Regions from separate parts of the Pseudomonas abyssi genome, predicted to be linked through region 2. Evidence: predicted binding sites of a transcription regulator. Region 2 holds the regulator's gene; the other holds the start of a gene.
What was found. The regulator sigma-54, encoded in region 2, starts transcription at its own class of promoters, with help from an activator protein. The targets are predictions, from matches to a motif close to ANTGGCATNNANNTTGCTNT.

Region 1: flgB (flagellar basal body rod protein FlgB) is a predicted target of sigma-54. The motif match lies at 3,939-3,958, and genes of this name have one in related genera.

What each region holds. Positions count from the first base shown of each region.
Region 1 is NZ_LMAZ01000002.1:401,616-407,270, reverse strand. Features, by position in the region: gene ASB58_RS10065 (flagellar brake protein) at 1-87, opposite strand, end outside; gene ASB58_RS10060 (flagellar protein FlgN) at 156-614, opposite strand; gene flgM (flagellar biosynthesis anti-sigma factor FlgM) at 693-1,019, opposite strand; gene flgA (flagellar basal body P-ring formation chaperone FlgA) at 1,150-1,860, opposite strand; gene ASB58_RS10045 (chemotaxis protein CheV) at 1,969-2,916, shown strand; gene ASB58_RS10040 (CheR family methyltransferase) at 2,950-3,777, shown strand; gene flgB (flagellar basal body rod protein FlgB) at 4,011-4,418, shown strand; gene flgC (flagellar basal body rod protein FlgC) at 4,421-4,861, shown strand; gene flgD (flagellar hook assembly protein FlgD) at 4,879-5,559, shown strand; gene ASB58_RS10020 (flagellar hook protein FlgE) at 5,597-5,655, shown strand, end outside.
Region 2 is NZ_LMAZ01000003.1:351,658-357,312, forward strand. Features, by position in the region: gene lptA (lipopolysaccharide transport periplasmic protein LptA) at 1-251, shown strand, start outside; gene lptB (LPS export ABC transporter ATP-binding protein) at 248-973, shown strand; gene ASB58_RS12305 (RNA polymerase factor sigma-54) at 1,067-2,566, shown strand; gene hpf (ribosome hibernation promoting factor) at 2,680-2,988, shown strand; gene ptsN (PTS IIA-like nitrogen regulatory protein PtsN) at 3,001-3,459, shown strand; gene rapZ (RNase adapter RapZ) at 3,462-4,316, shown strand; gene ASB58_RS12325 (HPr family phosphocarrier protein) at 4,316-4,588, shown strand; gene pmbA (metalloprotease PmbA) at 4,783-5,655, opposite strand, start outside.

The DNA of each region.
Region 1 (5,655 bases), on a different contig from region 2:
CGTCTTGAGCAACGCCATGATTTCGACCTGGGCTCGGATTTCGCGGGGCGGCTGTGGGCCAGCTTCTTGTGAGAATAGGTTGGACACGTCTGCTACTCAGTTTTTGCAATATTTTGATAACTATACACAGCGTGCTGGCACCTTGGCATGTGTGATCAGGCTTTGGTGAGGTCGCGCGTCTGGCCGCTGCGGCTGGCGTTGCCCAGCTGGTCATATACGCCAGCACTGGGTTCGCCTTGGTTGCGCAGCAGGTCCAGCAGTGAACGGGTTGCGTGCTGACTGTGGCGGACCAGGCGGGCGTTGCGGTCGTTGGCCTGCTGGCACGCGGTCAGCGCCTGGAGGAACGCCTGATAGGCCGCGGAGAGGGCGGCGTCGTGCTGAGCGGTGATGTGGTCAGCCAGGTCGCCCAGCTGCAGCTGGTGCTGCTGGCAGTAGGATTTAATCTGCTGGTCATGACGGACCAATTGCTCGGCGTAGGGGCGTTTGGCGTCAAGAATCTGTTCCAGGTTGCCGATATCCTGACCGGTCAGGGCGTCACGCTCCTGGTCAAGCAGCGCCAGATAGGCCTGGCAGTCTTGTTCGGCTTGCTGAAAGTGCGGGTGCAAGGGGTGCATGACCTGCCTCCTGGCTGCGCGTTAATTAGATGCTGCAGCCAAGAATACAGGCACGGAGGGCGCGGTGACTACTGGCTGTCAGCCTTCCAGGTTCAGCAGCTTGTCGGCAATGCGGCTGCTGTCCGGTTTGTAGCTGCCATCGGCAATGGATTGGCGCAGTTGGCTGACGCGCTCGCTGTCGACCTCAGGCAGGTCGCGGAGCTTCTCTTCGATCGCCTGCAGTTGCTGCGCCTGGGCGCTCAGGTTGACCGAGGAAGGAGCGTCGTTCTTTTCTGCCTGTTGCGCTGCAGTATCGGTAGTGCGATCGGTTACGGCGCCGGCTTCGCGCTTGGCGGTGGCACTGCTGGCTTGGCTGTTACGGCCGACACCATTGGCTCCGTTGGGCGAGTTGAAGTCGATGACCATGATAAATTCCTCAAGCTGTTAAATCTTCTCTAACCGCTGTAACGGCAGCGCAAAGGAAAACTTTAGGGAAAATTTGTGTGACGACGATCACAGCCCTGAAGGGCCCGAGTATACCCGTTTTGTCGGTGCATCACATGCCGGCCTCAACTTGGCCGGGCCCCGTGACGCGCGCGCGGATGACCCGGTTCGAACGGCTATTGCGCACGCGAATCTGCTCTCCCTGGGTACCGTCCTCCAACGCTTCTCCCGGCATTTTTACCGACACGCTGCTGTTGCCGGCGCTGATCACTACCTTGTCGCCACGCCGCACAATGCGGTTGTTCTCAAGCTGGGTATAGCTCAACACGCTGTCGGCCGAGACATTGCGCTTGAGTTGCATGCCAATGGCCTGGGCCGGGTCAAGCAGGTAATTGCTGCCCAGCAGGCCGGTGTCACGTTCGGCCAGGTGTACATCGTCGGCGCCAACCACGGAGCCGCGTGACAGTGGGCGGGTACTGACTACCACCGGTTGAAACAGGCTGACCTGGGCCGGCACAAACAGCCGCCAGGGGGAGGGCGCAGTGCAGCTCACGCGCACGGTGACGCGACCGACCGGTGTGGCGGGGCTTTCAAGGCTTGCACTGAGCGCGTCGTCATTACACAGCGGCAGACGCAAACGGTGATCCAAGCGACTAAGCTGTATCTCATGACGCGCTTGCAGGCCGCTACTGGCGACATGTTCTTGTACTTGCTGTTCAAGAAAGTCGCGGGTGGCGCCGATAAGCTGATCGATGAGCGGGTTTGCGTGGAGGCTGGCGGAAAAAAAGATCGCCAATGCCGCGCACCCAGTGATAAAACGCATACAATTACCTACATTCCTGATGTGTGGTGCGTGTCGGATTGCTGTCGCTTGCAGGCAGGTCCTGCAGGAAACATGCCGCATCACCGTGTTGACGATGAGGAGCAGCCCATGGCTGGTGTGATGGATTCAGTCAATCAGCGGACGCAGCTGGTTGGGCAGAACCGACTCGAACTGCTGCTGTTTCGCCTGGCGGGCAATCAGCTGTATGGCATCAACGTTTTCAAGGTCAAGGAAGTATTGCAGTGCCCGCGTCTGACGGCCATGCCCAAACTGCACCCGGTGGTGCGGGGGGTCGCTCACATCCGCGGAGGCACCTTGCCGATCCTTGACCTCAATCGTGCGACCGGTGGCCCGGGGCTGGATAATCTGGATACCGCCTTTGTGATCATCACCGAGTATAACTACAAGGTGCAGGGTTTTCTGGTGCGTTCGGTCGAGCGCATCGTCAACATGAACTGGTCTGAAATCCATCCGCCGCCAAAGGGCACCGGCCGCGAGCACTATCTGACCGCCGTCACCCGGGTCGACAATCAGATGGTTGAGATCATCGATGTGGAGAAGGTGCTGGCCGAGGTGGTGCCGACCAACGAAAATGTCTCTGCCGGTGTGGTGGACGCTGATACCCAGGCTGAGGCTGTGGCCCGGCGGGTGCTGATCGTTGACGACTCCTCCATTGCGCGCAAGCAGGTGACGCGCTGTCTGCAGGAGGTGGGTGTCGAAATTGTGGCGCTCAACGATGGTCGGCAGGCGCTGGACTGGCTCAAGGCCCGGGCCGATGAAGGGGAGGATGTGAGTCAGAGCTTGCTGATGATGATCTCCGACATCGAAATGCCCGAGATGGACGGTTACACGCTGACCGCCGAGGTGCGTAACGATCCGCGCCTCAATCGTCTGCACATCATGCTGCACACCTCGCTGTCCGGGGTGTTCAACCAGGCGATGGTGAAAAAGGTGGGGGCGGACGATTTTCTTGCCAAATTCAAACCGGATGACCTGGCCCAGCGTGTCATCGCTCGTCTGCACCTGCTGCGTGAAGGCGGTGCTGGTGAAGGCTGACAGCTTGAACTCAACAACTACAAGGCAGACTTCGTGACTTTGGCGAATCAGGATTTTCAGCTGTTTCGGGACTTTCTGGAAAAGGCCTGTGGCATTGTGCTGGGCGACAACAAGCAGTATCTGGTCTCCAGCCGCTTGAACCGCCTGCTGGAACAGGAAGGCATTGCCAACCTCGGCGAACTGGTCAAGCGTATTCAGGCGCAGCCGCGGGGCGGGTTGCGTGAATCGGTGATCGATGCAATGACCACCAACGAAACCCTGTGGTTTCGCGATGTGTATCCTTTTGAAGTGCTCAAGACGCGGCTCATTCCCGAGTTCATCAAGCAATCGCCAGGGCAGCGCCTGCGCATTTGGTCGGCGGCCTGTTCCTCCGGGCAGGAGCCGTACTCGCTCAGCATGGCCATTGACGAGTTTGAACGGGCTAATCTGGGGCAGCTGCGCGGCGGCGCGCAGATTGTCGCAACCGACCTGTCTGGCGGCATATTGAATGCAGCCAAGAGTGCCGAGTACGATAGCCTGTCGGTAGCCCGGGGGCTGTCGCCCGAACGACTGAATCGCTATTTTGACCAAAACGGCCCTGGCCGCTGGACCGTCAAGACGCCGATTCGCAACCGGGTTGAGTTTCGCGCGATGAATCTGCTGGATAGCTACTCCATGCTCGGCAAGTTCGACTTTGTGTTTTGCCGCAATGTGCTGATCTACTTTTCGGCAGACGTGAAGAAGGACATCCTGCGCCGCATTCACGCCACACTCAAACCAGGCGGCTACTTGATGCTCGGCGCCTCCGAGGCTCTGAACGGCCTGCCCGAGCTGTACCAGATGGTGCAGTGCAGCCCGGGGATCGTCTATAAGGCGCGTTGATTCGCGCCTTGTGGTTATCCGCTTCCCCTTCCTTGTTTTCCCTCCTTGCCGCTTGCCGCTCCTGTTGCCGGCCTGCCGGTGCTATTGCCGTTTGCCGGTAAGCCTTTGCCGCTTTTCTGGCGCGCTGTTTTCTATCTCTTTGAAAAATAGATGATTTTATATTTGGCACGGCGATTGCTTTGTCATGCCCAGTGACAGCTTTTGGTCAGTTGGCCGAAACGAGGATGGGTGCGATGAGTATCAACTTTGACAATGCGTTGGGCATACACGAGCAGGCGCTGCGTTTTCGCGGTCAGCGGGCAGAAGTGCTGGCCAACAACATTGCCAACGCCGAAACCCCGAATTACAAGGCGCGAGACCTCGACTTTGCCGCCGCGCTGGCAGCGCAGCAGGGCGAAGGTGAAAGCGGCTCGCTGCCGATGGCGCGTACCGATGCCCAGCACATTGCCATCGATGGCTTGATCGACCAGGTCGCAGGGCTGCGTTATCGCAACGCGCTGCAGCCGGCGGTGGATGGCAATACGGTGGACTCGGAGGTCGAGAAGGCCGCCTACACCCAGAACGCCATCGACTTCCAGGCCAGCTTCACCTTCCTCAACAGCAAGTTCAAAGGGCTGATGACAGCCATCAAGGGAGAGTAAGCATGTCCCTCGACAAGGTATTTGATATCGCCGGGTCAGGCATGAGCGCGCAGTCGCTGCGCCTGAACACAGTGGCCAGCAACATCGCCAACGCCGAGACCGTCTCCAGTAGCGTTGATGAGACCTACCGCGCGCGCAACCCGGTGTTCGCCACCATTTTCAACAGTCAGCAGGCCACCGGTGGCTCGCTGTTCAGCCCGGATCAGCAGGCAGGCGACGGCGTGTCGGTGCTCGGCATTGTCGAGTCCGATGCCACGCTGGAGCCGCGTTATGAACCGGACCATCCGATGGCCAATGAAGACGGCTATGTGTATTACCCGAATGTGAATGTAGTCGAGGAGATGGCCAACATGATGTCGGCGTCGCGGTCCTATCAGACCAACGTGGAAGTCATGAATACCGCCAAAACCATGCTGCAGCGCGTTCTGACGCTGGGTCAGTGAGCGGAGAAAAATAGACCATGAGCATTAGCAATGTTGCAACCGGTGCCAGCGCGCTGGACCAGTATCAGATCGACTCCGACCGGTTCGCGACCGGGGATGAGTTGGGCAAGGATCAGTTTCTGGAGCTGCTGGTGGCGCAGATGAATAATCAGGATCCGCTTTCGCCGCAGGAAAACGGCGAGTTTATCGCTCAGCTGGCCCAGTTCAGCACGGTGGAGGGCATTGGCAATCTGAACACCTCGATGGAGTCGCTGCTCAGCGGCTACCAGTCATCGCAGGCGTTGCAGGCATCGTCCCTGGTTGGTCGCACGGTGATTGTGCCGGCCGATCAGGCGGTGGTGGATACCGAGGCGGGGCTGGAAGGTCAGCTGGCGCTGCAGAAGAACAGCACCAATGTGTTCGTCAACATTTATGACGATGCGGGCAGCCTGGTGAAAACCATCAACCTGGGTAGCCAGGAAGCGGGCATGCATGACTTTACCTGGGATGGTACCGACGCCAGCGGCAACCTGGCCGAGCCCGGTATCTACACCGTCGAGGCCATGGCGTCGATTGATGGCAAGAACACCCAGATGGCCACCCTGTTGCCAGCCAATGTCGACAGTGTCTCGCTGGGTGCTGGTGGTAGTGGTGAAATGCTGTTGAACGTGGCGGGCCTTGGCAGCATCAGCCTGTCCAACGTCTACGCAATCAAATAAGTGTCGTCCGACATACTGTAGGTGAGGAGATAAAACCATGGCTTTCAATATCGGCTTGAGTGGTATCCGGGCGGCAGCATCCGATCTGAATATCAC
Region 2 (5,655 bases):
GCGCGCAAACCATCGAGTATCACGCTGATCGCGAGACCATCATCCTGATTCAGGAGGCCTTTCTGGAGCAGTCAGGCAATACCTTCCAGGGCGACTATGTCAGCTATGACATTCCGCGCCAGGTGGTCGATGCCGGCCGTGGCGGCGAAAGCGCCAACGGCGGCCAGAGCGGCGGCGGACGCATCGAGATCGTCATCCAGCCGCGCAGCCGTGGCAACGACAGCAGCAACGAAGAGCCGGCCACACCATGACCACCCTGCACGCCCAACACCTGGCCAAGGCCTACAAGGCACGCAAGGTCGTGCGCGACGTGTCAGTCTCCATCGACAGCGGCCAGGTGGTCGGCCTGCTTGGCCCCAACGGCGCCGGCAAGACTACCTGTTTCTACATGATTGTCGGGCTGGTCAAGGCAGACCAGGGCACGGTCACCATCAACGGTAAAGACGTCACCCGCCTGCCCATGCACGGTCGCGCCCGCGAGGGCATCGGCTACCTCCCGCAGGAAGCCTCGATCTTTCGCAAGCTGACGGTGGCCGACAACATCATGGCCATCCTCGAAACCCGCAAGGACCTGAACCGCCAGGCCCGAGAAGGCAAGCTGGAATCGCTGCTGCGCGAATTTCACATTCACCACCTGAGCGACAGCCTCGGCATGAGCCTGTCCGGCGGCGAGCGACGGCGCGCCGAGATCGCCCGCGCCCTGGCCACCGACCCCAGCTTCATCCTGCTCGACGAGCCCTTTGCGGGCGTCGACCCGATCTCCGTCGGCGACATCAAACAGATCATCCAGCACCTCAAGGACAAGGGCATCGGCGTACTGATCACCGATCACAATGTGCGCGAAACCCTGGATATCTGTGACAAGGCGTACATCGTCAACGATGGCCACATCATCGCCGAAGGGGATGCCGAGACCGTGCTGGCTGACCAGACGGTGAAAGATGTATACCTGGGCCATGCCTTCCGGCTATAAAAGCCCCCGTATTTCAGGCATGCTACCGGCAAATGGACATCAGCATGTCCAAACCAACGGTTTGAACCAGCGCACAAGGTATTTCGCAACACAATGAAACCCTCGCTCGTCCTCAAGATGGGGCAGCAGCTGACCATGACACCTCAGCTGCAGCAGGCCATCCGACTGCTTCAGCTGTCCAGTCTCGACCTCCAGCAGGAGGTACAGGAGGCCCTGGAAGCCAACCCCATGCTGGAAATGGCCGATGAGGGTGACGACGACTACAGCAGCAACGCCAGCGCCGATAGCGGCGACGATGATGCACCAGCGGTGACCCTGCCCGAGCCGGTCTCGATGGACTCCATCGACCAGCACACCCAGGGTGATCAGGAAGGCAACTGGAACGAAGCCATCCCCAACGAGCTGCCGGTCGACACCCAGTGGGAAGACGTTTACCAGACCTCCGCCAGCTCCCTGCCCAGCCAGGATGACGAAGACTGGGACTACACTTCGCGCACTGGCACCGGCGAAACGCTGCAGAGCCACCTGGAGTGGCAGCTCAATCTGCTGCCCATGTCCGAGACCGACTACCAGATCGCTACCGCGCTGATCGACGGCATCAACGCCGACGGTTACCTCGAAGAGTCACTCGAGGATATCCTCGCCTCCCTGCCCGAAGAGCTGGAAGCCGAGCTCGATGAAGTGGAGATGGTGCTGCACCGCATCCAGCAGTTCGAACCGGTTGGTGTAGGCGCCCGTGACCTGCGCGAATGCCTGTTGCTGCAGATCCGCCAGCTGCCGGACGACACACCGATGCTGGAGCAAGCTACCAGGGTGATCCGCGATCATCTGGAACTGCTCGGCAACCGCGACTTCACCCAGCTGATGCGCCGCAGCAAGCTGAAGGAAGAGCAGCTCAGAGACGCCATCAGCCTGATCCAGACACTCAACCCCCGCCCCGGCTCGGAAATCGCCTCCGGCGAGGCGGAGTACGTCATTCCCGACGTCATCGTGCGCCGCGACAGCCACCGCTGGGTGGTCGAGCTGAACCAAGACGCGGTACCCAAGGTGCGCGTCAACGGTCACTATGCGTCCATGGTCCGCCGCGCCGACTCCAGCGAAGACAACACCTACCTGCGCAACAATTTGCAGGAGGCGCGCTGGTTCATCAAAAGCCTGCAAAGCCGCAACGAAACCCTGATGAAGGTGGCCACCCAGATCGTCGAGCACCAGCGCGGCTTTCTGGAGCACGGCGAAGAAGCGATGAAACCACTGGTGCTGCATGACATTGCCGAGGCCGTCGGCATGCATGAGTCGACCATCTCGCGGGTCACCACGCAAAAGTACATGCACACTCCGCGCGGTATCTTTGAGCTCAAGTACTTCTTCTCCAGTCACGTCGGGACCAGCGAAGGTGGAGAATTCTCCTCCACAGCAATCCGCGCACTGATCAAAAAGCTGGTTGCAGCAGAAAACCCAAAGAAACCATTGAGTGACAGCAAGATCGCTGGTTTACTGGAAGAGCAGGGCATCGAAGTGGCCCGCCGGACCATCGCAAAGTACCGCGAGTCGCTCAATATCGCGCCATCGAGCGAACGCAAGAGACTGGTCTAGCGCCTGCCGACCGGTTGTCGGTCAAGGCAAAGATCCAGTTCAGGGATCATGCAGTGGCACCACCGGGTGACGGAAGATCACCCTGCAACAACAAGCCAATCAGGAGACGCCGTATGCAACTGAACATTAGCGGTCACCAACTCGACATCACTGACGCACTGCGCGATTACGTCACTGAGAAAATGGCCCGTCTGGAGCGGCATTTCGACAAAATCACCAACGTCCAGGTCACCCTCGAAGTTGAGAAACTCCGGCAAAAGGCCGAAGCCACACTGCACATCGCCGGTGGCGAGGTAGTAGCCCTGGCTGAGCACACCGATATGTACGCCGCCATCGACATGCTGACCGACAAGCTTGATCGCCAACTGATCAAGCACAAGGAAAAGCACATTGACCGCCAACAAGGCGCAAACGTCCGATAACACTGCGCCAACATGCAAATTGACCATATCCTGACCCCTGAACGCACCTTCTCCGGCGTTCAGGGGGGATCCAAAAAACGTGTGCTGGAGCTGATCGGCAAACTGGTTGCCCAGCACACCAACCTGGATCCTGACGCCATCTATGAAAACCTGATTGCCCGCGAGAAGCTCGGCTCAACCGGCTTCGGCAACGGCATCGCCATTCCCCACTGTCGTCTCGAAGACTGTCACCAGGCCATCGGCGCGCTGTTGCAGCTGGACGGCAAGATTGACTTCGATGCCCTGGACGGCCAGCCCGTGGACCTGATCTTCGTCCTGCTGGTCCCCCAAGAGGCCACTGAACAACACCTGCAGATCCTCAAGATGCTGGCCGGCAAGCTGGACCGGGCCGATCTGCGCGACGCCCTGCGTGCTGCGCCGGACGCCGACGCGCTGTACCACGTCATGGTCAACGACGGCGACGGAGGCTGACCATGCGCTTGATTGTCGTCAGCGGCCGTTCCGGCTCGGGTAAAAGTACCGCCCTGCACCTGCTGGAAGACAACGGTTTCTACTGCATCGACAATCTTCCCGCCGGCCTGCTACCGGAGTTGGCCCGCCAGGCCAGCCTCAATGACTTCAGCGTGCCCGACGTTGCTATCAGCATCGATGCCCGTAACCTGCCCAACGACCTGGCCCGCTTCCCTCAGCTGCTGAAAGAAGTACGCGATGCCGGTGTGCAGTGCGACATCCTGTTTCTCGCGGCCAGAGACGAAGTGCTGATCAAGCGCTTTTCCGAAACCCGCCGCAAGCATCCGCTGACCGACGACCAGCTGTCATTGGGCGAGGCACTGGCTCAGGAACTGAAAATACTTGAGCCGATCATCGATTTGGCCACGCTCAAGGTCGACACCAGCCACCTCAATCTCTACCAGCTGCGCGACCAGCTGAAGCAGCGCCTGCTGGGTGCCCAGGGTAGCCAGCCGTCGGTGCTGATCCAGTCCTTCGGTTTCAAACGAGGGGTACCGACCGACGCCGACCTGGTGTTCGATGTACGCTGCCTGCCCAACCCCTACTGGATGCCTGATCTGCGCGCCTACTCTGGCCGCGACCAGCCCGTGCGCGACTATCTGGCCGCTCAGCCCGAGGTCGAGGACATGTTTCAGGATATCGTCTACTATCTGCGCAAGTGGCTGCCGCGCTATGCTGCCAGCGAGCGCAGCTACATGACGATCGCTGTTGGTTGCACCGGCGGCCATCACCGCTCTGTCTATATTGCCGAGCGCCTGGTCGAGGCCCTCGGCCGCACAACACCGAACCTTCTGATCCGTCACCGCGACCTGCCCTGATGCCCAACACCCGCGTCCTCATCATCAACAAGCTCGGCTTGCACGCCCGCGCCGCCGCCAAATTTGTTGGCGTTGCCAATCAATATGGTTGCAAGGTCGGCATCGGGCTGGATGAGAACGATCAGGTGGACGGCAAAAGTATCATGCAGGTAATGATGCTGGCCGCCAGCAAAGGCACCGAGGTCTGTATCAGCTGCGAGGGCGACCAGGCCGACGAAGCCATGGCCGCCCTGCTGGCGCTGATCAACGATTATTTCGGGGAAGGGGAATAGGGCAAGCGGCAAGCGGCAAGCGGCAAGCGGCAAGCGTAACCAGAGGGCGTTCGGCGGCTGGGCCGTCAAGTGCTTCTCAGTTTTTTTGCTGCCATGCGCAGCCAAAAGAAAACCCGCGCAACTCAAAGCCCCGCGGGTTTTACTTGCAGCTTGCAGCTTGAAGCTTGCGGCTTGCAGCTAGACAGTGGGGGGCGCTACGCGCCGCCCACTGTCATTCCATCCACCAACCAACTACCAGTCAGATAGTTACCGCGGCGCTCGACGTCGGAGCCGACGCAGCGCAGGTTGGCGTACATGTCGCGCAGGTTACCGGCAATGGTGACTTCGCTGACCGGGTACTGGATTTCGCCGTTCTCGACCCAGAAGCCACCGGCGCCGCGGGAGTAATCGCCGGTGACGCCATTCACGCCCTGCCCCATCAACTCGGTCACCAGCAGGCCGGTGCCCATTTCCTTGAGCAGCACATCCAGGTCGCCAGCATTGCTGCTGACCTGCAGGTTGTGTACACCGCCCGCGTTGGCGGTACTGGGCAAGCCCAGCTTGCGACCGGAGTAGGTGCTCAATAGCCAGCTGGTCAGTCGGCCCTGATCGATAAACGCCTGTTCACGGGTTTGCAGTCCATCGCCATCAAAGGCTGAGCTACCCAGCCCCTGAAGAAGATAGGGCGTTTCGTGCATGCGCATCCAGTCAGGGAAGACCGGCTGCCCCATGGCATCCAGCAGGAAAGTCGACTCACGATAGACTGCGCCGCCGGAGATGGCGCCAAACAGATGACCAACCAGACCGGCGGCCTGATCGGCGGCGAACAGCACTGGCACCTTGGCGGTTTTCACCGAGCGTGGCTGCAGACGCGCGAGCGTGCGCTGGGCGGCTTTATGACCGACCGACTGCTCGCTGGCCAGCCGCTCGGGCACGCGATCCACGGCATACCAGTAGTCGCGCTGCATGCCCTGCTCTGACGAGGCAATGAGAATGGCGGCACTGCTGTGTCGGCTGCTCAACGCGCTGCCGATGAAGCCATGACTGTTGCCGTATACCCGACAGCCCTGCTGAGTGCTGATCTGCGC